DNA from 2 places in the Brevundimonas sp. SS2672 genome. Region 2 is predicted to be linked to the other one. Evidence: riboswitches for the same ligand, from Rfam matches in the RefSeq annotation. Region 2 holds a riboswitch; the other holds the start of a gene.
What was found. Region 2 has a riboswitch for glycine ahead of gcvT (glycine cleavage system aminomethyltransferase GcvT). Riboswitches for the same ligand answer to the same signal wherever they lie in the genome.
Positions count from the first base shown of each region.

Region 1: another riboswitch for glycine. It lies ahead of AC52GN_RS03965 (TonB-dependent receptor domain-containing protein); the one in region 2 lies ahead of gcvT (glycine cleavage system aminomethyltransferase GcvT).

Region 1 covers NZ_CM184201.1:803,192-818,723, reverse strand. Annotated here, with positions in the region: gene AC52GN_RS03990 (TonB-dependent hemoglobin/transferrin/lactoferrin family receptor) at 1-2,203, shown strand, start outside; gene AC52GN_RS03985 (DUF6607 family protein) at 2,212-3,240, shown strand; gene AC52GN_RS03980 (autotransporter outer membrane beta-barrel domain-containing protein) at 3,258-6,947, opposite strand; gene AC52GN_RS03975 (amidohydrolase family protein) at 7,147-8,145, opposite strand; gene AC52GN_RS03970 (prolyl oligopeptidase family serine peptidase) at 8,205-10,157, opposite strand; gene AC52GN_RS03965 (TonB-dependent receptor domain-containing protein) at 10,245-12,857, opposite strand; glycine riboswitch at 13,027-13,107, opposite strand; glycine riboswitch at 13,112-13,196, opposite strand; gene AC52GN_RS03960 (ABC transporter substrate-binding protein) at 13,415-14,470, opposite strand; gene AC52GN_RS03955 (response regulator) at 14,509-15,228, shown strand; partial or broken gene AC52GN_RS03950 (sensor histidine kinase N-terminal domain-containing protein) at 15,228-15,532, shown strand, end outside.
Region 2 covers NZ_CM184201.1:2,453,674-2,469,205, reverse strand. Annotated here, with positions in the region: gene nagZ (beta-N-acetylhexosaminidase) at 1-177, shown strand, start outside; gene AC52GN_RS12515 (segregation and condensation protein A) at 194-1,018, shown strand; gene scpB (SMC-Scp complex subunit ScpB) at 1,015-1,695, shown strand; gene AC52GN_RS12505 (AtpZ/AtpI family protein) at 1,850-2,221, shown strand; gene AC52GN_RS12500 (F0F1 ATP synthase subunit A) at 2,227-3,015, shown strand; gene AC52GN_RS12495 (F0F1 ATP synthase subunit C) at 3,074-3,298, shown strand; gene AC52GN_RS12490 (F0F1 ATP synthase subunit B family protein) at 3,380-3,952, shown strand; gene AC52GN_RS12485 (F0F1 ATP synthase subunit B) at 3,952-4,467, shown strand; gene AC52GN_RS12480 (DUF6789 family protein) at 4,580-4,990, opposite strand; gene AC52GN_RS12475 (PGPGW domain-containing protein) at 5,167-5,571, opposite strand; gene gcvPB (aminomethyl-transferring glycine dehydrogenase subunit GcvPB) at 5,743-7,320, opposite strand; gene gcvPA (aminomethyl-transferring glycine dehydrogenase subunit GcvPA) at 7,336-8,682, opposite strand; gene gcvH (glycine cleavage system protein GcvH) at 8,799-9,164, opposite strand; gene gcvT (glycine cleavage system aminomethyltransferase GcvT) at 9,298-10,407, opposite strand; glycine riboswitch at 10,568-10,664, opposite strand; gene AC52GN_RS12450 (class 1 fructose-bisphosphatase) at 10,779-11,747, shown strand; gene pncA (bifunctional nicotinamidase/pyrazinamidase) at 11,752-12,381, shown strand; gene AC52GN_RS12440 (adenosine deaminase) at 12,538-13,548, opposite strand; gene argS (arginine--tRNA ligase) at 13,587-15,386, opposite strand; gene AC52GN_RS12430 (Tat pathway signal sequence domain protein) at 15,390-15,532, opposite strand, start outside.

The sequences.
Region 1 (15,532 bases), 1.6 Mb from region 2:
ATTGATGATTTCCGCCGGGCTCTCAGCCCTCGCCGCCGCCTTCCCGGCCATCGCCGAGGAGGCTGCCTCCGCGATCGATCTGAACCAGCCGGTGCGGGTGGCGCCCGTCACCGTCGTCGGCACCCGCACCGAACGCCGCGTCGATGAAGTTCCGGCCAGCGTCAGCGTCATCACCGCCGAGGCGATCGAGACCAATCTGGTCACCGACATCAAGGACCTGATCCGGTTCGAACCGGGCGTCAGCGTTCCGACCAGCCCCGCCCGCTTCTCGGCCGCCCTGTCGGGCGCCGGACGCGACGGCAATTCGGGCTTCACCATCCGCGGCATGGGCGGCAACCGGGTGCTGATCGTGCAGGACGGGGTGCGGGTGCCGGACGGCTTCGCCTTCGGGGCGCAAGCTGTGGGGCGCGGCGGCTACAACGATCTGGATCTGGTCAAGTCGGTCGAGATTTTGCGCGGTCCGGCCTCGGCCCTCTACGGCTCGGACGGCATCGCCGGGGCGGTCAGCTTCACCTCGAAGGACCCGACCGACTTCATCGAGGCGGGCCGCAGCTTCGGCGCCCGTGCGCGGGTCGGCTACAACTCCGCCGACGAGGGCTGGACCGAAGGCCTGGCTTTGGCCGGGCGCAGCGGGCCCCTGTCAGGCCTGCTGGCCTACACCCGTCGCGACTCCCAGGAGACCGAGAACATGGCCGAAACGGGCGGCGTCGGCGCGGCCCGCACCCAGCCCAACCCTCAGGACTTCGCCTCCAACGCCGTGCTGGCCAAGCTGGTCTGGGACGCAGCGCCCAATCACACTCTGCGCCTGACCTACGACCACTTCGACCAGGACATGGAGGGCGAGGCGCTCAGCAGCTATTCCGCCTCCGTCACCGGCCTGAGCGCCCAGGACGAGACGCAGCGGGACCGCGTCAGCCTGGACTGGCGTTTCGACGACTTCCTGGGGTTCGATTCCGGGTCCGCCGCCGTCTTCTGGCAGGATGCGACGACGCGCCAGTTCACCTATGAGCAGCGTCCGACGCTGGGCGATCGCACCCGCGACGTGACCTTCGACAACGCCGTCTGGGGCCTGGCGGCGCAGGGTTCCAAGAGCTTCGGCGGCGAGGCTGTTCGCCACCGTGTCACCTTCGGCGCCGACTGGTCGCACACCACCCAGGAAGGAATCCGCGACGGCACGGTCCCGCCGATGGGCGAGCCCTTCCCCGCCCGTCCGTTCCCCAAGACCGAGTTCGACCTGGCGGGCCTGTTCATCCAGGACGAGATCGATCTGCTGGGCGGCCGCCTCAGCATCATCCCGGCCCTGCGCTACGACTGGTATGAGCTGACGCCCAAGGCCGACGCCCTGTTCCCGGCCCCGGCCGAAGGCCAGAGCGACAGCCATCTGTCGCCCAAGATCGGCGCCATCTACTGGGCGGACGACCACTTCGGCGTCTTCGCCAACTACGCCCAGGGCTTCAAAGCGCCCTCGCCCATGCAGGTGAACAACTTCTTCGCCAACCCGGTGTTCGGCTACGAGTCCATCCCCAATCCAGACCTGAAGCCCGAGACCAGCGAGAGCATCGAGGGCGGCTTCCGCTTCCGCAATCTGGAGGCCTTCGGCGGCGCCCTTTCGCTGCAGGCCACGGCCTTCCGCACGGAATACGACGACTTCATCAATCAGGTGGTGGTGCGCGGAACCGGCGTGCCGGGCGTCGATCCGCTGATCTATCAGTACGTCAACCTGACCAAGGTCGAGATCTGGGGCCTGGAAGCGCGCGGCGACATCCACTGGGACAACGGCCTCTCGGCCATCGTCGCCGCCTCCTTCGCAGACGGCGAGCAGGAGACGGACGGCGAACGCGGCGCCCTGACCAGCGTCGATCCGATCAAGCTGGTCGGCGGGCTGAACTACGCCGCCCCCTCGGGCGTCTGGGGCGGAAGCGCCACCGTCACCTGGTCGGACCGCAAGTCGAACCATGAATGCGGCGGCGGCCTGTGCTGGCCGGGCGAGCGCTTCACCCTGCTGGACGTCACCGCCTTCTGGAACGTGACCGAGCGGGCCACCCTGCGCGCCGGCGTCTTCAATGTCTTCGACGAGAAATACGCCTGGTGGAGCGACGTGCGCGGCCTGAACCGCCCCGCCGTCGGCGCCAGCCCCGCCACGCTCGACGCCTTCACCCAGCCGGGCCGCAACGTCGGCGTCTCGCTGAACATCCGCCTGTGAACCGCCTCATGACCCACAAACGCGAAGCTCTCCTGCACAAGAACGGACAACCGATGCGCGCCATCCTGATCGCTGCGGCCCTGCTGACCGGTGCCTCCGCCGCCCAGGCCCTGCCCCTCGCCTCGACCTCGCCCCAGACCCAGGCGTCGTCACCGGCCCCGGCCAGCGCCTTTGAACGCGACCGCCAGGCCATCCTGGCCCAGGTCGGCGACTATCGCGTGCGTTTCAACATGCGTGAAACCGTCGGCCTGCAAGCCGACTATCAGCCGCTTGAACCCAAGACGTCCGGCGGGACGGAGATCGTGCGCGTCGTCCATGACACGGGCGACCGCATCAGCCTGCAGCACATCCTGGTCATGTATCACGAGGGTCAGACCATCCTCGTCAAGCACTGGCGCCAGGATTGGATCTATCAGCCCGAGACCGTCCTGACCTACGCCGGCCCCAACCAGTGGACCCTGACGACTGTGTCCGCTGAGGACCGTCGGGGCGCCTGGTCCCAGACCGTCTGGCAGACAGACGATTCGCCCCGTTACGGCGGCGTGGGGCGCTGGAGCTACGATAACGGCATGACGGTCTGGACCTCGGACCCGACCTGGCGTCCCCTGGCTCGCCGCGACGCCGTGCGGAACCCGGTCTACGATCGCTATCTCGGGACCAATCGCCACGTCATCCGTCCTGGCGGCTGGGTCCATATCCAGGACAACGTCAAGATGACCGGCCGCGACGGCGGCGAGCCTCGCGCCATGGTGCAGGAGGACGTGGTCAACACCTATGACGCGTCCGCCGCCTTCGAACCCAAGCCCGGCGACGACTATTGGGCCGCGACGAAGGCTTATTGGGCCGAGGTCCGCGCCGCCTGGGACGCCGTCATCACCCGCGACGGCGGCGTCCATGTGCAGGAAGTCGCCGACACCGGCGCCGTCACCAGCGCCGCTCTGATGGAGATGGCGGACAAGATCAACGCCGGCGAACTGACCACCGAGGCGGCGGCGGAACGGGCGCGCGCTCTGATCAACGAGGCGACCCGCCCCTGAGGGCGGTTCCCTCCGCCCTACCAGTTTATACGAAGACCCAAGACGGCTTCGGTGGCGGTCTGGCGGCTTTGGTCGCCGTCGATCGTCCACCGATGGCTGGCCTGGCCGTAGAGGCTCACGTTCGTGCTCACGCGAGCGGTGAGGCCGCCGCCGACTTCCAGCGCCGTGTGGCCGAACCGGTTCTCGATCGCGGGGGAGGATTGCCCCAGGATCACGCCGTCCTGGCCGGAGAAGGCGTGCCAGAGATTGATCCTTCCATAGGGCTGCCAAAGCGTCCCGCGCGCGCCGCGTCGGGTATATTGCAGACGCGCCCCGATCCGCCCGGTCCAGGCCGCCCCTTCATCCCAGCCTACGCTCGAATACTGGTCCTGCGTCCCGTCCACCCGCACATCCTGGTAGACGATCTGCGCCTGCGGCTCGACCAGCCAGCTCTCTCGCAGGGTGATGGGATAGCCGGTCTCGAGCGACGCCGTGTATCCGGTCGTCTCGGTCGAGGCCCTGGAGCCATAAAGGGACGTCGCCTCCATGTCGTACCAGCTCTGCTGCAGGACCGTATCGACATACCAGCCCGTCGGGCCGAAATGCGTCCAGTAAGCCCCGACAGACGAGCCGTCCGTTTGCAGGCGGCCCACCTCCAGATCGCGCATCCCGCGTGCAAGGCCGCTCATCGACGCGTCGTGGTCGGTATAGGCCACATACAGGCCGACGTGATCGCGACGGCCGCTGTCCGTCGTCCGCCGGAAGAGGTCGAGCCCGGTCTGGAACCCGACCAGATCGCCCTCGGCCCGCGCCTCGGCCGTTCCGCCCCATCGGTTGTTCAGCCGCGCCCCGAACAGTCGCCCCCAGGCGCCGTTCATATAGGTTCGCTGCTCCGCCGAGCCTCGCAGATTTTCCTGATCGCCGACGCGCTCGTGCAGCGTCCCCAGGGTTGAAAGGGCCATCTGTCGCGCGATCGCAGGAATAGGCGCATAGAGCGGCGTCTCAGGCCGATAGATCGGAATGTCGGGCCCGTTCGGATCCTCGCTCTTGAGATGAGACCTGAGGAACCAGTCGCCCGGATCGGAGTCGCCGCCCCGGAAGAGGTGATACTCATAGGCGCCCGCCACGACGCGCTGGCCCAGCGTGAAGGCCTCGGCCGTCGTCGCGCCGCCGCCGGTCACCTGGACCAGCCGAATGCCGTCGTCCGCGGTTAGCGCGCCGGGGCCGCCGGTATTGTTGACCAGGATGGTGGTCGTGCCGCCGGTCTGACCGCCATTGATCACCAGCAGGTTGGTGGGCGAGGCGTCGTCGCCGAGATAGGTGTTGAAGCCGATGCGGCTCCCTGCGCCGCCCGTATAGCCGCCGACCGTCAGCGTGCTGTAGCCGTCCTGTCTCGCCAGGAACTGGATCACGCCGGCGTTGACCACTGCGCCGGTCGCGTTGGAATCACCGGTCAGGTTCCAGGCGCTGTCGGCGTCGATCGTGATGTCGGCCGCATTTCGCGCCAGGCCGGTCCAGAGACTGCCCTGCGTCAGGGACACGTCGGCGGTGTTGCCGGGGTCGGCGAGCAGGTCGCCCGTCCATTGCGAAGCGATCAGGCCGGCGCTGGTCGCGCTTCCGGAGCCGATCAGGCGCTGATCGCCCGTCCAGCTGCTGTTGCTCAGATTATAGGCGAGGGTCGATGCGTCGACGACGATGTCGCCCGTCAGGGACGGCATGTCGGCGATGTTCAGCGTCAGGTCGCTGGCCACACCTGCGGCGTCGTCGCTCACCTGCGCCAGCAGGGGCCGGCCGTTGACGACGGCGGGGTTGAGCACGGCGCCGCCGCCGATCGAGACCACGCCCGTCCCGCCTTCGGAAAGGACGATCGCGCCGCCAGCGGCGCTCAGGCTGCCGCCGGTGATCGACACGGTGTTCGCCGCGCTGCCCGCGAGGTAGATCGCCGACGATCCGGCGCCGTTCGCCGCGACGGCCGCGCCCGAAACCGTGAGGTTCCCGCCGTCGACGGCGGCGACGCCGTGCGCAGCGGCGCCGGCGGTTTCGACCGAACCGCCCGCGATCTGCACCGTCCCTGCATCGCCGGCCCGGACTCCGAACGCGGCGTCGCCTGAGGTGGCGACGTTCGTGTTGGTCAGGGTGATGCCGCTGTCAGCGTCCCGCGCGGATACGCCGAAGGCGTTCGCTCCCTGCGTAGCGACCGTGGCGTCCGTGGCGGCGATCGCGCCGCCTGCCATCGCATGCAGGCCCGCGGCGTTGATGTTCGTCGTTTTGACCGAGGTTCCGGACAGGACGATGCTGCTGTCGTCGTCGGTCGCCCGGACGGCGTCGGCGCCGCCGATCGCGGCTGTGTCGGCGCCGTTGGTCGTGATAGTGCCGCCGACGATCGAGGCCGAGGCGCCCTGGCTGACCCTGACGCCGACGGCGCCGTCGCCATGTATGGTGATGCGGGCGTTCTGCGTCTGCAGCCGGCTGCCGGCCCCGAGCACATCCGCGCCATGGGCCTCCAGGCCTATGTCGGCGCTCGGAAACTGAAGGGCCGGAAGGTTGCTCCCGTCTCTTCCATAACCGGTCGTGATCTCCGTGTTGCTCGCGGTGACGGCGCCCCCGGCGATGACGAGCAGGCCGGCGCTGGAAGGGCCGGAAGTGCGGACTATGGTGTCGGTCAGGGTGACCGTGCTGCCCGACCCGCTCGCCGCTACGCCTGAGGAATTGGGCTGATAGGTGAAGACGCCGTAGCCGGCGAAGTCGATCCTGCCGCCGGCGTCCGCCCAGATGCCCTGACTGTCGGCGCCGTAGGTAGAGGACGTCGCGCCATTGACGACAAGAATCCGACTGCCGGCGCCACGGGCCAGCATGCCCGGAGAGCCGGTGGTGACGGCGCCGCCGTAGTAGTCGCCGGTCGCGATCGCGCCGCCGCTCATGGTGATCAGTCCGCCATCGGCCGCGAGCAGCCCGGCGCCGCCGTTTCCGGAAACGTTTACATAGGCGTTGTTCAGGCTCAGGCTGCTGTCAGCGCCCGCCGCGACCGCGCCGGCGGCGTCATCCCCATAGCTGTACGTACTCAGGTCGTTGAGGGCGATAGATCCGCCCGCGTCCGCAAGAACAGCAGAGGCCCCCGCGCCGCTAGTCGTGACGTTGGTGCGGGTCAGGGTGATCGTCCCGCCCCCCGACGCATAGGCCCCATACGCGTTGTCGAGCGCCGTGTTCACCCCGCTGTCGGTCAGCGTGACGCGGCTGCCTGTCCCGATCGCCTCGACCCCGTGAGCGCCGACGCCGTTCGTATAGACCGAGGTATAGCTGCCAGTGATCTGCCCCCCGCCATCGGCGTAGAGGCCGTGGCCGTCGTCGCCATAGGTGGTGACCATGGCCCCGTCCGACGGCGTGCCGGTCAACGAAATCGCACCGTCATCGCTGGCGCGCACGCCGTGGCCGCTGCCGAACGCGGAAAGATCGACAGAAACGCCGCTATAGCTTCCCGATCCAGAGACATCGACCACGGGCGCGGCGTCTGCGCTTTGCCTCGCGGTGAACGCCGGATCGGCGCAACTGCCGGAGGAGAGATTGAGCGCCGCCGGCGCAGCGGCGCATTGAGCGAACGCGTGCGTGGAGGGCAGCAACACCGCCGCCGCCGCCGCCCAGATGGCGCGATGGCGACAGACTGAGTTCAGAAGCGCCTTCTTCCGCGAATCGCCGAAACCAAGGCCGGCAATCGAAACCGGCGTCTCCACACGGGCTACAGGCAATCGCGAACTCCGCAGACGATATCTAAACTGAGGCCGATACGTGCGGCGGAAAGAGTTAAGATACGACAAGAGGAATTAGTTAAGCTTCAGCGTAACTTGGGTAGGCCTAGGTCCTGGCCCTGGCCTGGGTCCGGAGCAGGGCGTGGGAGCAGACCACGTCGAAACAAGGCGAATTCCCTGGTGATCATTCATGCCCCCGGACGCTCCCGCCTGCGTGAGCTGGGGTCAGTTGGCCGCGCTCAGCGGAAGTGAGCGGCAAGCGCTCGAACGCAGAGCCGAAATAGCCTGCCAACTCGCCAGAGAACGGCCAATCCGAACCAAGCGTAAAACGCTCCAGACCGATCCGCCGCATCACAGCCGCAAGGCGAGCCAAATCTTCATCGGGCGTCTCGGCGTCGAAAGTCTGGGCCAGGTCGAAATGAAGCGAGGCGCCCAGGCCCGGCTCACGCTCCAACGCCTCCGCGAAGGCGTCGATGGCCGACCAGGTGTTGGCGTCCAGGCCGCCCCACCCGCCCGAATGCGCGATGAAGACAGGACTTCCGCCAGCGTGCGGCAGCACCTCCTTCAAGAAGATCTCCACGTCCTGCGCGCCATAGTCCTCGGCGCGGGTGCGCATGTGGATCATGATCGTCTTGCGGTGACGCCCCGCCGCCTCGAACACCCGCGCAAGGCGGGCGACATGTACCTTGTCCCTGAGGTCGAGGCCTGAGTTGGTAAGGTGCAGCTTCACGCCCGCCGCCGCCGGCTCGTCGGCCCAGAACGCCAGCTCGGGCAAGGCCGTCGAGGTCAGCGGATTGATCCCGATGAATGCGACGAAGCGGTCCGGGCGTTCTCGCGCCAGGCCGACGGTGAAGGCGTTTGCCGACCGCACGAGCTCAGCCGCGTCCGGCGCAGGCGGAACCATCATGGGGCTTTCCGCCAGATAGGCGGTGGACATCAGCCAGGCCTGCCTCACCGCGGCCCGGTCCATTGTCGCCAGCAGATCATCAGCCGTCAGCGGCTGGACGAAGATATCCGGGCAGGCGCCGATCCGCCCAGGGCTGCGGCAATAGCCCGGCAGGAAGGAGAGGATCGCCGGCGAGTGGACATGGACATGATGATCCACAGCGATCGGGGACGCAGCCGCCGAACCGGCGAACAGGCATGACAAAGCCGTCGCCAGAGCGACCTTTTTCAGAAACATGAAGGACTCGGAAAGAGGGCGCGATGAGACGCCATTACCGGCGCCCCATCGCGGAATACTCAGCGCGAAGCCGCGCCGTTGAGCAGGGTTTCCTGCCAGAACTGCAGACTGGTCCAGAAGTAGTAGTCCACGTTCTCCTTCTTGTGGAATCCGTGGCCTTCGTTCTCGGCCAGCAGATGCCAGGCCGTGCCGCCGTTGCTGCGGACCGCCTTGACGATCTGATCGGCTTCGGAAGCCGGCACGCGCGGATCGTTGCCGCCCGTCGACACCAGCAGGGGAATGCTGATCCGATCCACGTTGGTCAGCGGCGAGATGGCCTGAAGCTGGGCGCGCTGTTCTGGGTCGCGCTCGTCGCCATACTCCACCCGCCGCAGGTCGCGGCGATAGGACTGGGTGTTCTCCAGGAAGGTGACGAAGTTGGAGATGGCGACATAGCAGTTCGCCCCCTTCAACTGATCGCTGTAGTGAACCGCCGTGGCGTAGCACATGTAGCCGCCATAGGAGATGCCGGTCACAGCAAAGCGCGAGGCGTCGAGCGACGGATTCTGCTTGAGGGCGCTCAGCAGGGCGCCGATGTCCTTGACCGAATCCTCACGACGCCAAGGCCCATTGTCCAGGTTGACGAAGCGCGAGCCATAGCCGCTCGACCCCCGCACATTGGGGAAGAATAGCGCCACCCCCAGTTCGTTGAGCAGATAGTTCTGCGGGCCCAGGAACTCGGGTCGCGTCTGACCCTCGGGGCCGCCGTGGATGTCGATGATCAGCGGCCGCTGGCCGGGAAATTTTGCCGCGTTCGGCTGATAAAGGAAGCCCGAGACCGTCTCGCCGTCGAAGCTCTGGATCTCCACCAACGTCGGTTCGACATTGGCTTTGGGGTCCAGCCCGCCCGTCTCGCTGAACGTCCACTGGCGCACGGCCAGCGTCTTGGGATCGATGGAGAAGGCGTCGCCCGGCACCTGGGCCGAAGACAGGCTGAGACCGATCTCGCCCCAGGGCGCGATCTGGATGGTGTCGCCGAAGCTCCAGTGCAGCACGCCGGCCGGCAGGCCGTCGACCGCCCTCGCCTCTCCGCTCTTCAGATCCAGCACCCGCAGACGGGTGACGCCGGCCTCATTGATCGCATAGGCTGCGAAGGAGCCGTCCGGCGCCAGGGCGTAGTCGGTCACATCCCATTTCGCCTCAAGGCTGATAGGAACGAAGGCGCCGCCCTGGATACGGCCCAGGCGCAGGAAGTCGGAGTCGCGGTTCGAGGTGGCGTAAACGCCGCCGTCAGCGCCGTAGCGCGGATCGACATAGGAGACCTGCGCCTCCGGATCAGTCAGAGCGGTCATCTGGCCTGACGCCAGGTCCAGTTCATAGACTGCCGCGTCATTGATGGACTTGCGGTTCAGGACCAGGGCCTTGCGACCGTCATGCGAGAAGTCGGCGATGTTCCACCCGCCGCCCGAGACCTGAGCCACCAGGCGATCCGATCCGGCGACGCCCGGTTCGACGACATAGAGATCCATGTCCGCGCCGTTGCGGCGGGACGAAGCGTAGCCGACCTTGTGGCCGTCCGGGCTCCAGGCGCCGAACCAGTTACGGCTGCGGCCGTCGGTCAGCAGGCTCAGCCGCCCGTCATGGAGAGTGTAAAGCTGATAGAATTCGTCGCCGCCGTTGTCCTTCTGGACCAACAGCGTCCCATCGGCGGGCGACGGCGCGCCGAACATCACCGGTTCGGCCTCAAAGCTGATCTGGGTGCGGGCCGCGCCGGGCGCGGCGACACGGTGCAGCTGGTCGCTGGCGCCGAAGCGCGTCTTGACCAGCATGGAGCGATCTACAGCGCTCCATCCTAGGAAGGCCGCACGGCGCGCCTCCAGATAGGGCTGAGTCGCCGCAACCAGGGCGTCCGGCACCGGCGGCAGCCCGTCCGCGACAATGGCGGCCGGCTTGGGCGCTTCGGCGAGCACAGGTGCGGCGAAGGCGCTGGCGGCCACGGCGGCGGCCAACACCAGGGGAAGTCGGGAAATCATGAAATCAGGCCCTCTCGGCAAGGGAAGGAGTCGCCGGCTCCCTGGTCAGGGTTGGGGAGCCGGCGACAAGGACACGAAGGCTCAGACCTAGAAGCGAGCCCGCGCGCCGATCGTGACGTAACGGCCAATGACGTCGTAGTAGGGAGAGAACAGCGACCCCACCGGCGGCTGGCGATCGAACAGGTTGGTGGCGTTGGCGTAGAGCTCCACCCCCTGCGCCCCGAAGCGGGTCAGGTCCGCCGTCGCGCCCAGGTCAAAGTAGGTATAGCTGCCGATGTGGTTGTTCACGATCTTGATCGTGCTGTTGTAGTCGCCGGCCGAGATGTAGCGGGCGCGCAGGTTCGCCCCGAACACATCCCCCTTCCAGCCCAGCGAGCCGTTCAGACGCCATTCCGGCACGCCCAGGCCGAAGGAGTAACCCTGAGACTTGACGTACTGGATCTCGCTGACGCCGTCGTTGGTGGTCAGGCTGTTCACCCAGGTTCCGACCAGACGCGCCGTCACCCGACCCGGCGCTTCAGGGAAGAAGCGGTCCAGCGGCGCCGCGTAGGAGATCTCGGCGTCCACGCCGTCGGTCTGGTACTCGGCCAGGTTCACATAGGTGGACATGGTGCGGACCAGGTCGCCCTGGGCGTTGCGTTCGATCTTGCTGCACAGGGCGGTGTTGCCGTTGAAGCAGCGGTTCACCAGGTCCTGCGGCGCGATGGTGGTGATCACATCGTCGATCTTGATGTTGTAGTAGTCGAGCGACATGTTCAGGCCGGGGATCGACGGCGGCGCATAGGTGACGCCGATCGTCAGGGTGTCGGCCGTCTCTGGCGTCAGATCCGGATTGCCGCCGCCGTTGTTCAGCACATAGACGGTCTGGTTCTTGGCCGGATCGTTGATGTTGTTATAGCCGGTCGTCGTCTGGGTGTAGAGCTCCGACAGATTGGCCGAACGGATGTCTCGGGACTGGGTGATGCGGCCTCGGAAACCGGGGAAGAACTCATTGGTCGCCCCCACCTTCCAGGACCAGATCGAGCCGGTCGTGTCGTAATCGGAAATGCGCGCCGCGGCGTTGAACTCCAGATTGTTCAGAACGGGCAGGTCACGAACGACCGGGACCAGAACTTCGGCGAAGGCTTCCTTGACCGAGAACTCGCCCGACATGGCCGAGAAGCTGAAGGTCCGGAAAGCCTTGGCCGCGTCCAGTTCGCCGACGGTCTGGTCGATCGACTCCTTGCGCGCCTCGACGCCAAAGGCGACCGAGACATCACCGGCCGGCAGGGTAAAGGGCTCGCCGCGCAGACTGATCCCCCCGACATCCAGCTTGGTGGTCGAACGCTGTTGCGGCGTGCCGGTCACATAGTCCATGGCCGCCTGGCTGGGCGCGCCCAGACCGAACAGGTTTATCGGCACGCAGCCCGAGTTGGCGTTGGTCAGGGAGACGCGGCAGATCGCCTGCCCCGTCGCCGGATCCAGCACCGAGTCCACCGCCTGGGCGTATTCCGTCCTCAGCAGGAAGCCGGGAGTGTCGATGTTGTTCTCGAACTCTCCATGGCTGTAGTAGGCGCCCCAGCGCCAGGCGCCGCCGCCCAATTCACCGTCCAGCGCCAGGGTGGCTTGCGTCGTGACGCGTTCGAAGTCGATCCGCGGATAGGTCTCGGCGTTGAAGCGGCCCATCGTGAAGCTGGTCTCACCCGCCGCCGTCATGGCGTCACGCACCGCCGTCGGCAGAAAGGCGTTGTCGATGCTGATCTGCAGATCGCCGCGGTTATGGTCGCCGAACCAGATGTAGTCGTTCCACATCTTGGCGTGACGAATATCGGCGGTGAAACGCAGGGTGTCCGTCACGTCATAGGTGGCGCTGGCCATGGCGACGAAGCGCTGCTGGGGCGTGACCAGAGGGCTGAGATCGTCGTTGGACGGCCCTTCGCCGCCCACGGTCGACGTCCCGACCTGCTGGCCGAAATCGAAGTCGCGCAACGAACCATCAGGATTGAAGGCCTTGCCCGACAGCACGCCCGACATGATCAGCCCCCCATAGGCGGCGTTGGCGAAGCCGACGTCCGGCACGGTGACGAAACGACCGGTGCCGTCATTGGTCGACACCTGCCCCCAGCGACCGATGCGCGGGCGTGAAGTCTTCGGCACCACGCCTTCATTGTCGAGGTATTCTGCGCCGATGATAAAATGGCCCCGGCCCTCCAGGAAATCCGTCCCCCAGGCCGCCTCAAAACGCTTCTGCTCCGCGTCGTCGAAGGAGGAGATGCCGTATTCCGCGCCGATCTTGGCGCCGGTGAACCGACGATCGATACCGATGTTGACCACGCCCGCGACGGCGCCCGAGCCCCAAGCCGCCGAAGCGCCGCCAGTGACCACATCCGCGCTGCGCACCAGAATCGACGGAATGCTATTCAGGTCATTCTCGCTCGACACACGGCGGCCGTCGATCAGCACCAGGGTGCGACTGATGCCCAGGCCGCGCAGATCGACCGGCGCGTTGCCTGCGCCCGTGTTGGTGCCGGTGGTCTGCGGCGACGAAGTCGCGCGAAACTGCGGCATGTCGTTAAGGGCCGCTGCAATGTTCGGACGTGCGCCGACCGACAGATCTTCGGCCGTCAGACGCACGGTCGGCGTCGGCGCCTCGAACCCGGCGCGATCGATCCGCGAAGCGATGACAACGATCTCGTCGACCGACGAGGGCCCTTCGTCCACAGGGACATCCTGGGCCATGGCTCCGCCGGCGCACGCGAGAAGCGCCAGGACGCTGCTGCATCCGGTCAAACGAGTATTGAATTTGGACAAGTCGAAGTTCCTCATGGCGACGGCGTCCCCTCCCAAGGACAAGAGACCAGCGGCGACTGACGCGCCTTTTGACCGCCCCCGCTGTCATCGGGCCTGAGAGTTTCGGGTCGCCCCTTGCTCCTTCGGCGAGGCGCACCCGAAGGCCGCCTTCTCTCCAGCGTTTCCCGCGCAGCACGGTCCTTTTGCCTGAGCGTTTCCGGGGCGGTTGCGCCTTCGGCGTCGGAGTTCGATCTCTCCCGCGCTGCAAAACCAGTAGGAAACCGCCTCACAAAGCCTGTCAAATCGACATTTTTGGCAAATTTATTGCTTACTTTATATATACTACGCAAATATACGCTATTATTATCCTTGCTCGACCTAATCGTGCGGCGAGGCGCGGGCCGCCTAGCGGCGCGGTGTCAGAAAGGTGACAGGAAGATGTCAGTAACCGCGCGCGAGAGTTATCCACAGGATTGCGCGATCGCCCATCATGGCGCGAAGGGATCGTCTGGCGCCTGTTCCGCTCCGACCATCGCTGTCCGCCACTGGGCGATCAAGCGCCGACGTCGTAACTGATCGAGGTTGGCCAGAAGACCAGGACCGACACGGATGGACCTCAGCCCGGGAGAAGCGGCGACATCCGCCATATCCACACGAATGGGGCCCGCGCCGGTCCGGCTGATGAGTTCCTGGCCTTCACGCGAGAGAAGGAAGTCCAGAAACAGCCGCGCCGCCGCCGGATGGCTGGCGTTGCGCGGAATAAAAGCGACGCGCGACACGGACAGTCGATAGTCCGACGGCACGATCACCGCCACTTCGTCATGATCCGCAGCAAAGCCGACCGCGAAGGAGCGGTTGACGTTATAAGCGAACACCTTCCGGCCGTCGGCGATCTGGCCCAGCATTCTATGCCCCGATGTATCAAGGCGAGGCGCCGTACGGCCCAAGGCCTCCATCAACCGCCAAGCGTCTGGATAGGCCTGGATATCCGCAGACAACAACATCATGCCGACAGCGCTGCGCTCGACGTCATATAAGGTGGTCCGCTCGGCGAACACCTCGGGCCTCGTACTCAGAAGACGCAGAAGCTCCGCGTGACTGCGTGGCGCCGCGTCCGCTGGCAACAGTCGACGGTTGTAGACGAAAACGATCGGGTCGGCGGTCAAGCCAAAGCCCTGACTCCGCCATATGGCGCCGTCGGGAAGACTGCGACGATGCGGTGAGCGATAGGTCTGGGCGTAGCCGTCATTGACCAGCTTGATCTGCTGATCCATCGCCGAGGACCAGACGAGATCGACCCCCGGTCGCCCCGCATCCGCCGTCGCCTTCACCTCCTCAGCGATCAGCGACGAGTTGCGATCCACGACCTGCACCTTGATCATCGGCCAGCGGTCCTGAAAAGCGTCGATGACCGGCTGCATCATGCTGGTGTTCGTATAGACGACCAGGCCCCCTTCGCGCTGCGCCCTCCAGCGGGTCAGCGGATTTGTGGCAGGCCCGTTCGGTTCGCGAACGCAGGTCGCGGTCGCCGCGACCGCCAGCACGACGAGAAGTCGTATCAAGCTCGCCGGCCAGTTCCACTTTGCGGCGCGCCGCTTTAGGTTCCGCAAAGTCACTCACTCCCACCCAGCCGGTCGCCATGAAAATACTGGTCGTCGAAGATGACAAGGCGCTCAGGCATTCTCTCAAGGCCAGTCTGGAAGCCGCCGGCTTCACCGCCTGCTGTACCGAGTATGGCGCTGAAGCCCTGACCCTGGAGGCGAACGGGGGTTTCGACGCGGCCGTTCTGGACATCGGCCTGCCCGATATCGACGGCTTCGAGGTCTTGAGCGCGCTCCGACGCCGGGGCTCGACCACGCCCGTGCTGATGTTGACGGCGCGCGACGGGCTGACCGAGAGGGTGGCGGGATTGGATTTGGGGGCTGACGATTATCTGGTGAAACCCTTCGCCCCCGTCGAATTGGCGGCGCGGCTGCGGGCCATCGCACGCCGTCGCCAGGGACGAACCGCAGAGACCGTCATGATCGGCGCCATGACCTGTGACTGGGAAGCCGGACGCGTCATGGTCGGCGACCGCGACCTGGCCTTGCGTCCCCGCGAATGGGCGGCGTTGCGGGTATTGGCTTCCCGCGTCGGCCAGGTCGTGGACAGGGACATGCTTGCGGCGGAGGTCTTTCCCCAGGATGAGGCGCCTTCGCCCAATGCCCTGGAAGTGCATATCGGACGTCTGCGCCGCAAATTGCAGCCCGACGGACCCGCCGTGGTCAATATCCGCGGTCGCGGGTATCGCCTCGATCTCTGATGGCCAGATCTCTCAAGCATCACAGCCTGATCAGTCGTCTGTTCCTGGCGCAGATCGCCCCCCTGACGGCCTTTGCGGTTCTATTTCTCGCCATTGGCATGTGGACGACCCATCGCGTGGTCGAACGAACTGCGGACCGCCTGCTCGCAGGCGCCATGCAGACCATCCTCGAAAGCGTCACGCTTGAGAACGGCGAGGTGATCGCGGAAGTCGAGCCGTGGTCGTTGGCCTTGCTGGACAACCCCGAACGGGACGCGGTCTTCTACAACGTGCGGGACAGCGGCAAGCTGATCACCGGCTATGA
Region 2 (15,532 bases):
AAGGCGACGAAGAAGCTGAAGGGCGAGGCCAAGCGCCGCGCCGAGGCCGCGCTGAACCGCATCGTCCGCACGCCCGAGCCGCTGGACGTCGCCGAGGCCCGCGCCCGGCTGGAGGCGGCGCTGACCGGCCGCTTCGACGCCGCCAAGGGGCCGGACGTCGGCGAGGCGCAAGGGTGACCGACGGGGAGGGCGCATGAGCGAGGCCTTCCAGCCGAATCTCGACTTCACCGCCGTCGAACAGGTCGAGGCGCAGGAGGCTTTCGTCGTCGATCTGGAGGGCTATGAAGGCCCTCTGCACGTCCTTCTGGCCCTGGCGCGTACGCAGAAGGTGGACCTGTTGAAGCTGTCCATCACCCGTCTGGCCGAACAGTATCTGGCCTTCGTGCATGAGGCGCGGCGGCGGAATTTCGCCCTGGCGGCCGACTACCTCGTGATGGCGTCGTGGCTGGCCTATCTGAAGTCGCGCCTGCTGATCCCGCGCAACGAGAAGGACAAGCCGGAGGAGCCGCCCGCCGAAGAGATCGCCGCCGCCCTGGCCTTCCGCCTGCAGAAGCTGGAGGCCATGCGCACGGCGGTGGAGGCCATCACTCGCCGTCCGCAGCTGAAACGCGACGTCTTCACGCGCGGCGACCCGCAGGCGACGGTCATCATCCCGTCGGACCGGGTGGACGCCAGCCTCTATGAGCTGATGAGCGCCTATGTCGCCCAGCGCCGCCGCGAGGAGCGCCGCAAATACGCCCCCGGCCAGCGGGTCGAGGCCTTCCAGTTGGAGGCCGCGCGCGACTGGCTGCGCGAGATCATGCCGCGCCTGGCCGAATGGACGCCGCTGGAGCGCGTCGCGCCGCAGAAGCCGGAGGGGCAGGAAGGCCCCAGCCAGGCCAGCTATACCGCCTCCACCCTGTCGGCCAGCCTGGAGCTGGTGAAGGAGGGCGGCATGGACATCCGCCAGGAGCGGCCATTCGACGCGGTGTGGCTGAAACGCAGAGGGCTGGGCCAGCCGTTGGAGCTGACGCCGTGACCCTCGACTTCACCCCGGACCACCTCGAGATCGAACGCCGTGTCGAGGCCCTGCTGTTCGCCGCCGCCGCGCCGCTGTCGCTGGCCGAGATCGCGCGCCGCCTGCCCGAGGGCGCCGACGTCGGCGGGGCGCTGACCGCGCTTCAGGCGCGCTATCAGGGACGCGGTGTCGAGCTGGACTGCGTGGCCGAGCGCTGGCGCTTCCGCACCGCGCCCGACCTCGGCTTCCTGATGACCGAGGAGCGCGAGGAGCCGCGCCGCCTGTCGAAGGCCGCGCTCGAGACACTGGCCATCATCGCCTACCACCAGCCCTGCACCCGCGCCGAGATCGAGAGCGTGCGCGGGGTCTCCCTGTCCAAGGGCACGCTGGACCTGCTGCTGGAGATGGATTTCGTGCGGTTGCGCGGGCGGCGCCGCACGCCGGGACGGCCGGTGACCTACGCCACGACCGACCGTTTCCTGGAGCATTTCAGCCTGGCCGGTCTCTATGACCTGCCGGGCGTGCAGGAGATGAAGGCGGCGGGCCTTCTGGACCTGTCCATGCCGGTCGGTTTCGAGGTGCCGGACCCATTGCGCGTGGGTGACGAGGAGGGCGAGGACCTGCTCACGGGGCTGGACGACGCCGCGCCCGAGTTCGCCCAGGATTTCGTCAGCGAGGACGAAGAGTCGCAACCGTGACCGGGACGGAACGTCGCGCCCCCAAGAAGCGCCGAAAAGTCATGGACTTAAGTCCAAGGCGCGCCGCCTTGACCTGAGACCGTCTCGCCTATAGGTTCCGCGCCGAAATTCAGACCCGTTCCGGCCCTGCGCCGGGCGCTGAGCGAACAGGCCCATGTCCCCGACGAAGGAATCGCGCGAAGAGGCGATCAAACGCCTCCACGAAAGCGCATCCGCACTGGAGGCGAAGGTTCAGGCGGACAAGTCCGTCGAGGTCGCTGCGCAGAAGGTCGTCGGCCAGGCCTATCGTATCATCGCCGAACTGCTCGGCGGGGTGTTGATCGGTCTCGCACTTGGTTTTGGCGTCGACCGGCTGTTCGGGACGACGCCGATAGGCGTTGTGGGCGGGGTCCTTCTGGGCTTCGCCTTATCGGTTTATATGGCGCGCCGCACAGCCAATCGGCTGATGGCGCAGGCCAAGGCGGCGGGCGTGCCCCAACAGGGCGAACCCATCGTCGAGGCTGACGAAGAAAACAGGGAACGATAGGCTTAATGGCCGGTCCGATTGAACAATTTGAGGTCAAGCCGCTCGTCGAGTTCGGCACGGTCAATGTTCCCGTCCTGGGCGAGCAGGTGATCGCCATCACCAATTCGCACGTGGCCATGACCATCGCCTTCGTGGGCGTCGTCGGCTTCCTGACCCTGGCGACCTCGGGCGCCAAGGTGGTGCCGGGCCGGATGCAGGCCGCGGGCGAGAGCCTGTTCGGCATGGTCGACAACCTGGCCAACTCCATCATCGGTCATGAAGGCCGGAAGTATTTCCCCTTCGCCTTCACCATGTTCCTGCTGGTGCTGACGATGAACCTGCTGGGCATGTTCCTGACGTTCACCGCCACCTCTCAGTTGGCCGTGACCGCGACCCTGGGCCTGTTGACCATCCTGGTGGTCATCACGGTCGGCATCGTCAAGAACGGCGTCGGCTTCCTCAAGCTGTTCTGGCCGACGGGTGCGCCGCTGCTGTTGCGGCCGATCGTCGGCGCCATTGAGTTCGTCTCCTTCCTGCTGCGTCCGGCCACCCTGGCCCTTCGTCTGTTCGGCAACATGCTGGGCGGTCACGTGGCGCTGAAGATCTTCGCCCAGTTCGTCGTTCAACTGGGCGCGGTGGCCATCGTCACCGGCGGCCTGGCCTACGCCTTCATCCCCGTCGCGGCCCTGTCGCTGGGGATGGTGGTGGCCATGACGGCGCTTGAGTTCCTCGTGGCCTTCCTTCAGGCCTTCGTTTTCACCGTTCTGACCTGCATCTACCTCAACGATGTGGTCAACCTGGGCGAGGGCCATTAAGGCTCTGGTTCAGCACTAACCCCACCCTCCAACGCTCCAAAGAACTAGGAATATCATCATGGACGCTGAAGCCGCCAAGTACATCGGCGCTGGTCTGGCCACCCTCGGCATGATCGGCTCGGCCCTGGCCGTCGGCAACATCTTCGGCAACTTCCTGGCGGGCGCCCTGCGCAACCCGGCGGCGGCTGCCTCGCAAGTCGGCAACCTGTTCGTCGGCGCGGCTCTGGCCGAAGCCCTGGGCATCCTGGCCTTCGTGCTGGGCGTCCTGATGATCTTCGGCTGATCCCAGCCCACGATCTTTCAGAATAGACGGCGCGCGGGCCAGTCCTGCGCGCCGTTGTCCTGACTTAGCGATAGACGGTTCATGGCCATCACCCCCACACACGACGTTCAGATCCCGGCGCACGGCGACCTTCATGCGGAGACGCAGGCGGCGGCCGAACATGCCTCGGGCGGACTGCCCCAGTTCGAATTCCAGCATTGGGCCGGCCAGATCGGCTATCTGCTGATCCTGTTCGTCATCCTCTATGTGCTGGTGGCCAAGGTGTTCACGCCGCGCCTGCGCAAGGTGATGGACGAGCGCGCCCAGACCATCGACAGCGCCATCGCCGCCGCCCGCTCGGTTCAGGCCGAAGCCGCCGAACAGGCCGAGGCCGCCCGCGCCGAGGTCGAAAAGGCCCGCGCCGACGCCCGCGCCACCGCTGCTGCCGCCAAGCAGCGCGTCACCGAAGAATTCAACGCCCGTCTGGCTGCGGACGAAGCCGTGGTGAACGCCCGCATCGCTGATGCCGAGAGCGCCATCGCCAAGACGCGCGACGCCGCCATGACCAATGTCGCGACCATTGCGGCCGACGCCGCCGGCGCCATGCTGGACCGTCTGACCGGCTCCAAGGCCACCGACGCCGAACTGGCCGCCGCGATCAAGGGAGCCGTCTGATGCCCGCCTTCCTGACCAGTCATTTCTACGACATCGCCAATCCCGAGCTGTGGGTCGCCGTCGGCCTGCTGGTCTTCATCGCCATCGTGGTGATGGCCGGGGTGCCCAAGCTGGTCGCGACCAGCCTGGACGCCAAGGCGGCCAAGATTCAGGGCGATCTGGACGAGGCCGCCCGTCTGCGCGCCGAAGCCGAAGCCATGCTGGCCCAGATCCGTCAGGAGAAGGCCGAGGCCGAGGCCCAGGCCGCGGACCTGCTGGCCACCGCCCAGGCCGACGCCAAGCGCCTGGAAGCCGACGCCAAGGCGCGGATCGAGGAATCGACCGCTCGCCGCCAGGCCCTGGCCGAGCGCCGCATCGCCCAGGCCGAGGCTGAGGCCGCCCAAGAGGTCAAGGCTGCAGCCGCCGACCTGGCCGCCAAGGCCGCGCAACAGATTCTGGCGACGCGCATCGCCGGCGCCAAGACCGACCCGCTGATCGACCAGGCCATCGGCCAGATCGGCGGCAAGCTGAACTGATCGCCTCTGGCGTCGAGTCGGCCCCGAAAAGCATCAGGCCCCGCCGGCGACGGCGGGGCCTTTTGCTTGTCCGGATCCGGTTGTCGGGATCGAGACGTCTAGTGCGTCGGGGCTAGTGGGCCGGGGCGGCTCCGATCGGGGCCGCGCCGCGCTTCTCGCGCTCGACCAGCCGGGCGTAGACATTGCCCAGGACGGCGCCGAAGACCATGTGCAGCGCCAGCATCCACCCGAAGGTGCCGAAGCCGGAAGAGCCGGTGAAGGTCCGGTAGTCGCCGACCATGGTGATGAACAGCATCATCGCCACCCAGGCGCCGACGGCGAAGACGATGCCCTTGGTGATCGGCGTGGCGGTCGGCAGCCGCGGATAGGCTATGCCGAACAACGACCCCAGCACGACGGTGCCCATCACTAGGTGAATGGCCCAACCGGCGGCCATGTTGCCCGGCATGCCGAACATCTGGGCCACGACCCCCGGAAAGGGATCGAACAGGTGATTGAGGAACAGATTGACGAGCTCAAGCACGGAAACCACGACGGTAGCGACGAAGCCGGCGATGATTCCTTTTTTACGCGTGACATCATGTGAACAGCGCCTCCCAACGCTTTCAACTTCGAGACTACGCAAGGGGGAGCATACGCCGTTCCGGGCGGAAACGGCGTGAACGTCGTTCACATTGCCGTGTTTGCCTTGGCTTGGCCTTATTGTCGAAAGGCGCGCCAGGCCCGACGCAGGCGGCGGCGGAAGCGGGCCAGGGGGCGACGACGACGGCGCAGCACCATCTTCTCGGCGCGCAGGGTCTGCTGCCAGAAGACGGGAGCGATCTCGGGCTTCTTCCGCATCAGGCGGCGGAAGGGATAGACCCATTTGGGTCGGGCGCGCTGGGCGCGGATGAACTGACGCTTGGCCCACCAGGAGTTGCGCAGGACGATGACGAGACCCAGGGCGATGACCGGCACGCCGCCGGGGCCGGGCAGGGGCGCAATCAGCACGCCCAGCAGGATGACCACGAAGCCCACGGCCATCAGGGCCAGGCGACGCAGACGCCGCGCCAGCCCCGGACGGGGCGGCGGAGGCGGGCGCAGCGATGGCAGGACCAGGGTCACGGGGCGGCGTCTCGAACAAGGATTCGGCCAGGGAGGGCCGACAATCAGTAAACGCACGAGACAAGGCCGAAAGGCGGCGTCGCCATGACGCTTTCGTAAGTCGGTCCAGAAATGCAGAACGCCGTGTCCCGAAAGACACGGCGTTCCCTGAACTCAGGCTTGCAGGCCCGATCAGCCGGCGCGGTTGGAGCCTTCCGGCGCGGCCCAGCGCAGACGCGGCGAACGCGCGGCGCGGGTCTCGTCCAGACGCCGCAGGGGCGCATGGAAGGGCGCGCCCTTGAAGCGTTCGACGTCGCCGGCCTTGGCGGCGCCCGCCAGCAGGCGCATGGCCTCGATGAAGCGATCCAGTTCGGCCTTGGACTCCGTCTCGGTCGGCTCGATCAGCATGGCTCCGTGGACGACCAGAGGGAAATACATGGTCATGGGGTGGAAGCCCTCGTCGATCATCGCCTTGGCGAAGTCGAGCGTGGTGATGTCCGTGCCCTTCAGCCATTCGTCGTCGAACAGGGCCTCGTGCATGCAGGGGCCGTCGGGGAAGGCCGGGCTCATCAGGTCTTCGAGGCGGACCTTGATGTAGTTGGCGTTCAGCACGGCGTCCTCGGCCACCTGACGCAGACCGTCCGAGCCGTGGGACATCATGTAGCTGAGGGCGCGCACATACATGCCCATCTGCCCCTGGAAGGCGCACAGGCGTCCGAAGGCCTGTTCGGCCTCGTCTTCCTCACGCTCGACCAGCTTGTAGCCGTCGCCCGTGTTCACGACCCAAGGAGCGGGGGCGAAGGGGGCCAGGGCCTCCGACAGCACGACCGGACCCGCGCCCGGACCGCCGCCGCCGTGCGGCGTCGAGAAGGTCTTGTGCAGGTTGATGTGCATGGCGTCGACGCCCAGGTCGCCGGGGCGCACCCGGCCGACGATGGCGTTGAAGTTGGCGCCGTCGCAGTAGAAGTAGGCGCCCGCCTCGTGGGTCAGGCGGCTGATCTCCAGGATGTCGCGCTCGAACAGGCCACAGGTGTTCGGGTTCGTCACCATGATGGCCGCCACGTCCGGACCCAGCTTCGACGCCAGATCGGCCACGTCGACGCGGCCGTCGTCGGTCTGGGCCACTTCGACCACCGAATAGCCGACGAAAGCGGCCGTGGCCGGGTTGGTGCCGTGGGCCGAGGTCGGGACCAGCACCTTGCGGCGCTGCTCATGCTCGCCCTTGGCCTGGTGGGCGGCGCGGATGGCCATCAGGCCGCACAGTTCGCCGTGGGCGCCGGCCTTGGGCGATAGGGCCACCGCAGGCATCCCCGTCAGCGTCGTCAGCCAGTGGGCTAGCTGGTCCATCAGCTCCAGCGCGCCCTGCACCGTCGACTGCGGCTGCAGCGGGTGAATGTCCGAGAAGCCCGGCAGGCGCGCCATCTTTTCGTTCAGGCGCGGGTTGTGCTTCATCGTGCACGAACCCAGCGGATAGATGGCCAGGTCGATGGCGTGGTTCTTCTGGCTCAGGCGCACGTAGTGGCGCATGGCCTCGGGCTCCGACAGGCCGGGCAGGCCGATCGGATCCTTGCGGACCAGGTCGCCCAGGTCCGAGCCGTCGGTCTTGGCTTGCGGCAGATCGACCCCGGTCTTGCCCCAGCCTTCGCCTTCGAAGATCAGCGGCTCGTCCTGCAGCAGGCCGCGCCCGCCGGTCAGGGTGGCGGGCTTGTAGGAAGCGTCCGAGGCGGCGTTCGGGGCGGTCGGGCGGCCGACAGTGTTCATCGTGCTCATGGTTCCAATCTCCCCTTAGGCGGCCAGAACCTTGGCGAGCGCACCCGCCAGGATCTTGATGTCGGCGTCCAGCGTCGTCTCGGTGGCGGCGACCAGCAGGACGTCGTCGAGGCCCGCATCGGGCGCCAGACGGCTGTAGGGCACGCCGCACAGGACGCCGTTGTCCGCCATCGTCTGCACCACCTCAGCGGCGTTCTTCGGCAGCTTGACCGCGAACTCGTTGAAGAAGCGCGGGGTCAGGATCTCGACGCCCGGAATGGCGGCCAGGGCGTCGCGCGTGGCGAGCGCCTTCTCGTGGTTCAGCAGGGCCAGCTGGCGCAGGCCCGTCTCGCCCAGCAGGCTCATGTGGATGGTGAAGGCCAGGCAGCACAGGCCCGAGTTGGTGCAGATGTTCGACGTCGCCTTGTCGCGGCGGATGTGCTGCTCGCGCGTCGACAGGGTCAGGACGAAGCCGCGCCTGCCCTCGGCGTCCACCGTCTCGCCGCAGTAGCGGCCGGGCGTCTGGCGCAGCAGCTTCTCGCGGGTGGCGAACAGGCCGATGTAGGGGCCGCCGAAGTTCAGGGCGTTGCCGATCGACTGACCCTCGGCCGCGACGATGTCGGCGCCCATCTCGCCGGGCGACTTCAGCAGGCCCATCGACACGGCCTCGGTCGTCACCACGATCAGCAGGGCGCCCGCAGCGTGGGCGGCCTCGGCGATCTTCGTCACGTCGGTGGCCGTGCCGAAGACGTTCGGGGTCTGGACGACGACGCAGGCCGTGTCCTTGCCGATGGCGGCGATGACGGCGTCTTCGGCGTCGACGGCGGCGGTCAGGGCTTCAGTCTCGACGCCGACGGCGTGGACCACGGTCTCGGTCGCCTTGACGTAGTGCGGGTGGACCCCGCCCGAGATGACGGCCTTGTTGCGGCGGGTCACGCGGGTGGCCATCAGCACGCCCTCGGCCATCGCCGTCGACCCATCGTAGAGCGAGGCGTTGGCGACTTCCATGCCGGTCAGGTTGGCGACCTGGGTCTGGAACTCGTAGAGATATTGCAGGGTCCCTTGCGCGATTTCCGGCTGATAGGGGGTGTAGCTGGTCAGGAACTCCGACCGCTGGATTACGTGATCGACCGTGGCCGGGACGTGGTGCTTGTAGGCCCCGGCGCCGCAGAAGAAGGGCACGGTTCCGGCCGTGGCGTTCTTGCTCGCCATGGTCGAGAGGGCGCGTTCGACCTCCAGCTCGCCCGCCACGCGGGGCAGGTCGACGAAGCCGTCGCGGCGCGCGGCCTGCGGCACGTCGATGAACAGGTCGTCGATGGATTTGGCGCCGATGGCGGCCAGCATGGCCTCACGGTCGTCGGGCGTCAGGGGGAGGTAGCGCATTCTATATTCCGCTCATCCCCGCGGAAGCGGGGACCCAGGTTTAAGCTTCAAACACCGCTGCTTGACCCCAAGGAACTGGGTCCCCGCTTCCGCGGGGATGAGCGGAGAGGGAGACCTTACAGGGTGGTCAGATATTCGTCGTAGGCGGCGCGGTCCATCAGGCCGTCCAGCACCGAGGCGTCGGACACCTTGATCTTGGCGAACCAGCCTTCGCCTTCGGGATCGGCGTTGACGGTTTCCGGGGCGTCGGCCAGGGCGGCGTTGCCCTCGATCACTTCGCCCGCGATGGGGGCGTAGACGTCCGAGGCGGCCTTGACCGATTCCACGACGGCGAAGCTGTCGCCGACCGAGACGGTCTTGCCGGCTTCCGGCGTCTCGACGAACACCACGTCGCCCAGGGCGTCAGCGGCGTGCTTGGAGATGCCGACCGTGGCGACGTCGCCGTCGAGGCGAACCCACTCGTGATCCTTGGTGAACTTCATCTTGGTCTTCCCTTTTGTCGTCATCCTCGGGTTTGACCCGAGGATCGAGCCCTGGAGCGGGCGGTTGGTCTAGAACTTCCAGCGTCGAGCGGCGGACCGCCCGGCCCTCGGGGCGAGCCCGAGGGTGACGGTCTTATTTCGGCTTGCGGTAGTAGCGGGTCGCCACGAAAGGCGTGGCGACGACTTCGGCGGCGGCGGGGCGGCCGCGCACCAGAACCTTCAGTTCCGCGCCCAACTCGGCGAAGGCCGGCGGCACATAGCCCATGGCGATGTTGTGTCCCAGCGTCGGCGAGGGGCCGCCCGAGGTGACCTTGCCGATCACGGCGCCGTCCATGTCGGCGATCTCGGCGCCTTCGCGGGCGGGAGCGCCTTCCTTGACGTGCAGGCCGACGCGGACGCGGGCCGGGCCGTCGGCCAGTTGTTTCAGAATGGTCTCGGCGCCGGCGAAGTCGGCGCGTTCCTTGCGCGACTTGGACAGGGCGAAGGTCAGCCCCGCCTCGACCGGGGTGATCGTTGCGTCGACATCGTGGCCGTGCAGCGGCAGACCGGCTTCCAGACGCAAGGAGTCGCGCGCGCCCAGGCCGACCGGCTTCACCCGCGCGTCCGACAGCAGCAGGCCCCACACGCGCTCTGCGGCGGCGGCCGGAACTGAAATCTCATAGCCGTCCTCACCGGTGTAGCCCGAGCGCGAGACGATGCAGTCCTCGTCGAACAGGCGGATGGCGCGGCAGTCCATGAAGCCCATGTCGGCCAGTTCCGCCGAATGGGCGGCCATGACGGCGGCCGCTTCAGGCCCCTGAATGGCCAGCAGGGCGCGGTCCAGCACCTCCAGCTTGGCGTCGCCCGACAGATGGGCGTTCAGGAAGGCGAAGTCGGCGTCCTTATTGCCCGCGTTGACGACGATGTAGAGGCCGTCCTCGAACGGCTTGCCCGCCATCAGATCGTCCATGACGCCGCCCTGTTCGTTCAGCAGCAGGGTGTATTTCTGCTTGCCGGGCTTCACGATCGCATAGTCGCCGGGGACGAAGCGCTCGAACTGCGCGATGGCGTCGGCGCCGGTGATGCGCGCCTGGCCCATGTGGGAGACATCGAACAGGCCGGCGTGCTCGCGGGTCCAGCGGTGCTCGGCCAGCACGCCTTCATACTGGACCGGCATGTCATAGCCGCCGAAGCCGACCATGCGGGCGCCAAGCGCGCGATGCGCGGCGTTGAGGGGGGTAGTCTTAAGGGCCTGATCGCTCATGGCGTCGCCTCCGGGTCGCAGGTTGCGGCGATAGCTTCGCCGTCGTTGCGCCCCCGCTGTCCTGAAGCCTGAGAGATTCCGACCGTTCCCGAAAAGGTTCGGCCTTGCTCCGTCGGCGCGCGTCGGGACCCTCCGTCCTTCGGCGACTTTCCAGCGTCCGTGCGCTTTCGCGGTCCTTTTGCCTGAGCGTTTCCGGGGCGGTTGCGCCTTCGGCTCCGGGCGCCGCGAACGGACCCGATCTCTCCCGCGAGAGCGTTCGACCTAAGGCCCCGACTCCGGCGCAGAGTCAAGCGGCGCCGGACTTGCCGCCGTCGATCCTAAGGGCCATGAGGGGCGGAACCGCGCTTCGCCCACAGGATTTGAAGGACGTCATGACCGCCCGCACCGATCTCGCCGCCCACCTCGCCTCCCTCGACCTGCCGCAGGGTCTGGTCGAGACGCTGACGACGGCGGCCGCCGCCTGTGTCGAGATCCGCCAGGTGGTGGCGGGCGGCGCCCTGGTCGGCGCCCTGGGCGCGTCGGGCGCCGTCAATGTGCAGGACGAAGAGCAGAAGAAGCTCGACGTCATCGCCGACGACATCCTGACTGACGCCCTGTTGGCCTGCCCGGCCGTGGCGGGGGTGGCGTCCGAGGAAAAGGACACGATGCAGCCCTCGGCGAACGCGGCGGGCGAATATCTGGTGCTGTTCGATCCGCTGGACGGCTCGTCCAACATCGACATCAATGCCCCGGTCGGCACCATCGTCTCGGTGCTGAAGGCGCCGTCGGCCCAGCCGAGCGAGGCCGACTTCCTGCAATCGGGCCGCCATCAGGTCGCGGCGCTCTACGCCGTCTACGCCGGTCAGGCCATGCTGGTGCTGACGACGGGCAAGGGCGTGGCGGGCTTCACCCTGGCGCCGGACGGCCGCTGGCTGATGACGCATGAGGACGTGCGCATTCCGGCCGATACGAAGGAATTCGCCATCAACATGTCGAACCAGCGCCACTGGGCCGAGAGCGTCCAGCGCTATGTCGACGGCTGCCTGAAGGGCGCCGAGGGGCCGCGCGGCAAGAACTTCAACATGCGCTGGGTCGCCGCCATGGTGGCCGACGTGCACCGCATCCTGATGCGCGGCGGCGTCTTCCTCTATCCGTGGGACAAGCGCGAGCCGAACAAGCCGGGCAAGCTGCGCCTGATGTATGAGGGCAACCCCATGTCCTTCCTGGTCGAACAGGCGGGCGGCAAGTCCACCACCGACGGCAAACAGGCCATCATGGACGTGACCCCGACCGAGCTGCACCAGCGGGTGCCGGTCGTGCTCGGCTCGGCCAACGAAGTCGACCAGATCGCGGCGGCCTGACGCCATGCAGATCGCCGCCACAGATGCGCTCCTTGTCATCGACGCCCAGAACGATTTCTGCGAGGGCGGCGCCCTGGCGGTTCAGGGCGGGGCGGCGATCATGCCCCTGATCAATCGGCTGGCCGAGCGGTTCGCCGCCGTCATCGCCACCCAGGACTGGCACACGCCGGACCAGATCAGCTTCGCCTCCAACCACGCGGGCGCGGCGCCCTTCACGCAGATTGAGGTCGCCTACGGGCCTCAGATGCTGTGGCCGGATCACTGCGTGCAGGGCACGCCGGGGGCGGATTTCCACCCCGACGCGGCGCCTGCCGTGACCAAGGCGCTGGCCATGGTCCGCAAGGGCTACAACCCGGCGGTCGATTCCTATTCCGGCTTCTATGAGAACGACCACAGGACGGCGACGGGTCTGGCGGGCCTGCTGCGCGATCTGGGGGTGAAGCGCGTCTTCCTGTGCGGCCTGGCCTATGACTACTGCGTGCGCTTCACCGCCGAGGACGCGGTGCGCGAGGGCTTTGAGGCCGTGGTCATCGAAGACGCCTGTCGCGCCATCGCCCCGGACACGGCGGCGGCGGCCAAGGCCGGGTTTGCGACGCTGGGCGTGGCGGAGATCGAGGCCGATCGTCTTTTCTAGCCGCCCCGCTTCCCATTCCGCTCATCCCGGCGGACTCCGGGATCCAGTTCTTTGGTGACAGGCATCGCCGATGCCGACGGGCATCCTGTGCCGTGGAGCGCGTTGCTCTCACTGGATCCCGGCGTCCGCCGGGATGAGCGGTAGAGTGGAGCCAGCTCAGTTCGCCGCCGCGTAGGCCTCGACCTCGGCGATCCGTGCGGCCTTGTCGGCGTCGCTGAGGAAACTGCCCTCAAAGCTGTTCTTCGCCAGTTGCACGACCTGTTCGCGTGTGAGGCCGACCGCCTTGGCCAGTTCGATATAGTTCGCGTTCACATAGCCGCCGAAATAGGACGGATCGTCCGAGTTCAGGGTGACGTGCAGACCCCGACGCAGCATCTCGGGGACCGAGTGGTCCTTCAGATCCCTGACCACGCGCAGCTTCAGGTTCGACAGGGGGCAGACGGTCAGCGTCATCTGCTCGGCGGCCAGACGGGCGATCAGGGCCTCGTCCTCCATCGAGCGGTTGCCGTGGTCCATGCGGTCGATGTGCAGCAGGTCCAGGGCCTCGCGCACGTATTCGGGCGGACCTTCCTCGCCGGCGTGGGCGCACAGCTTCAGGCCCAGGTCGCGCGCGGCGGCGAAGACGCGCTGGAATTTCGACGGCGGGTGACCGACCTCGGACGAATCCAGTCCGACGCCGATGAAGTGATGAAGATAGGGCTCGGCGGCCTCCAGCGTGGCGAAGGCTTCGTCCTCGCTGAGGTGGCGCAGGAAGCTGAGGATCAGGCCGCTGGTGACGCCCAGCTCATTCTTCGCCCGGTCCATGCCCGCGATCAGGCCCTCGACCACGACGGCGAAGGGCACGCCCCGGTCGGTGTGGGTCTGGGGGTCGAAGAAGATCTCGGCGTGGCGGACGTTGTCGGCGGCGGCGCGCTGGAAATAGGCGAAGGCCAGGTCCTCGAAGTCCTGACGCGTCAGCAGCACGGCCGCGCCCGCGTAATAGATGTCGAGGAAGTCCTGCAGGTTCGAGAAGTCATAGGCCGCGCGCACGGCCTCGACGCTGTCATAGGGGATGGCGACGCCGTTGCGCTGCGCCAGTTCGAACATCAGTTCGGGCTCGAGCGAGCCCTCGATGTGCAGGTGCAGTTCGGCCTTGGGCAGGCGCGCGATGAAGGCGTCGAGGGACATGGGGGAGGCTCCTTGGCGGTCGCCTCCCCCTTATCACATTACATCCGCTCGGGCGTCTCGATGCCCAGCAGGCGCAGCGCCGTCTCCAGCTGGTGCAGGGTCGCGGCGGCCAGGGCCAGACGCGAGCCCTTGGTCGCGGCGTCCGGCGCGACCAAGATCGGGCAGGCGGCGTAGAATTCCGAGAAGCTCTGCGCCAGCCGATAGGCGTGCTCGGCGATCAGGTTGGGCGAACGCTTGTCATAGGCGTCGGCCGTGGCCGCGTCGAAGGCGTCCAGCGTCAGGGCCAGGTCGCGCTCGGCGGCTTCCTCGATGACGATGGGGGCCAGGGGCACGCCCTGTTCCGCCGCCTTGCGCAGCAGGGATTTCACCCGCACGGCCTGATACAGCAGATAGGGGCCGGTCTTGCCCTCGAAACTCATGAAGCGGTCGAGGTCGAAGACGTAAGAGGTCGTGCGGTTGTTCGACAGGTCCGAGAACTTCAGCGCGGCGACCGCCACCTTGTGGGCGATGTCCTCGAACTCCTCGGCGGGCAGGTCGTCGCCCAGCTTGGCCTCGTGCAGACGCTCGCGCGCCTTGTCGGTCGCCATGTCGATCAGGTCGCGCAGCTTCAGCACGCCGCCGGCGCGGGTCTTGAACGGCTTGCCGTCCGCGCCGTTCATGGTGCCGAAGCCGAGGTGCTCCAGCGACTTCTCGGGGGCGTATCCGGCCAGATAGGCGGCGCGGAAGACCTGTTCGAAATGCTCGGCCTGACGTTCGTCGACGACGTAGAGGATCAGGTCGGGATCAATGGACTTGTGGCGGTCCAGAATGGTGGCCAGGTCGGTCGTGCCGTACATGGCCGAGCCTTCCGAGCTGATGACCAGCAGGGGCGGGGGCGACGGCGCCTCGATTACCGAGCCGTCGGCCAACTTCTTCTTGCGCGTCTCGCCGTCGCGGGCGACGTGGACCACCTGGGCGCCGTCGTCCTCGACCAGCAGGCCCTTGGCCTTCAGGTCGGCGATCATCTCGTCCATCAGGGGATCGGCGTCGCTCTCGCCGTTCCACAGGTCGAAGTCGACCGACAGGTCGTCATATTCGCGCTTCAGCGCCTCGCGGCTGACGGCGACGAAGTGCGACCACAGGGCGCGATAGCCGGGGCGGCCGCCCTGCAGTTCGGCGGTCGCCTTGCGGGCGCGGTCGCGGAAGGCGGGATCTTCCTTGGCCTTGCCCGCCGCCAGCGGATAGAGGCGGTCGAGGTCGGCCAGCGTCACCGGCGTCTCGGCCGGGAAGGGACCGTCGCCCTCGGCCATGAAGGCGTCGGCCAGACCTTCGTCGCCGCAGGCGGTGATCAGCAGGCCCATCTGGAAGCCCCAGTCGCCGAAGTGGGCGTCGCCGGTCACCTCGTCGCCGCGCAGGCGGAACAGCCGCTTCAGGCTCTCGCCGATGATGGCGCTGCGCAGGTGGCCGACGTGCATGGGCTTGGCCACGTTCGGGCCGCCGTAGTCGATCACCACCTTGCGCGGCTCGACGCGCGAGGCGCCGGCCAGGTCTTCATCCGCCGCGACCTCGGCCGCGCGCCGGGCCAGGGCCGCGTTCGACAGCTTCATGTTGATGAAGCCGGGACCGGCGACCTCGACCGAGGACAGGCGCGGATCGGCGGCCAGACGCTCGGCCACCTTGGCGGCCAGTTCGCGCGGGTTGGCTTTCAGCGCCTTTGCGGCGGCCAGGGCGCCGTTCGACTGGAAGTCGGCCAGATCGGGACGGTCGGAGGCGGTGACGCGGGCCAGGGCCTTGTCCACGCCTTCGGCGGCGAAGGCGGCTCCGACCGCTTCGCCGAGAGAAGTCTTGAGGTCGGTCATGTCTTAGTTGGTCTGCTGGCCCGCAGTCGGACGGAATCGGCTGCCGGATCGGTTGAACTCGGCCATCTGGGGCGTGACGTCGAAGCCGATGAGGACTTCGAAATTGCCGCCGCTGGTGGAGGCGTCGGCGCGCGGGATGACGATGG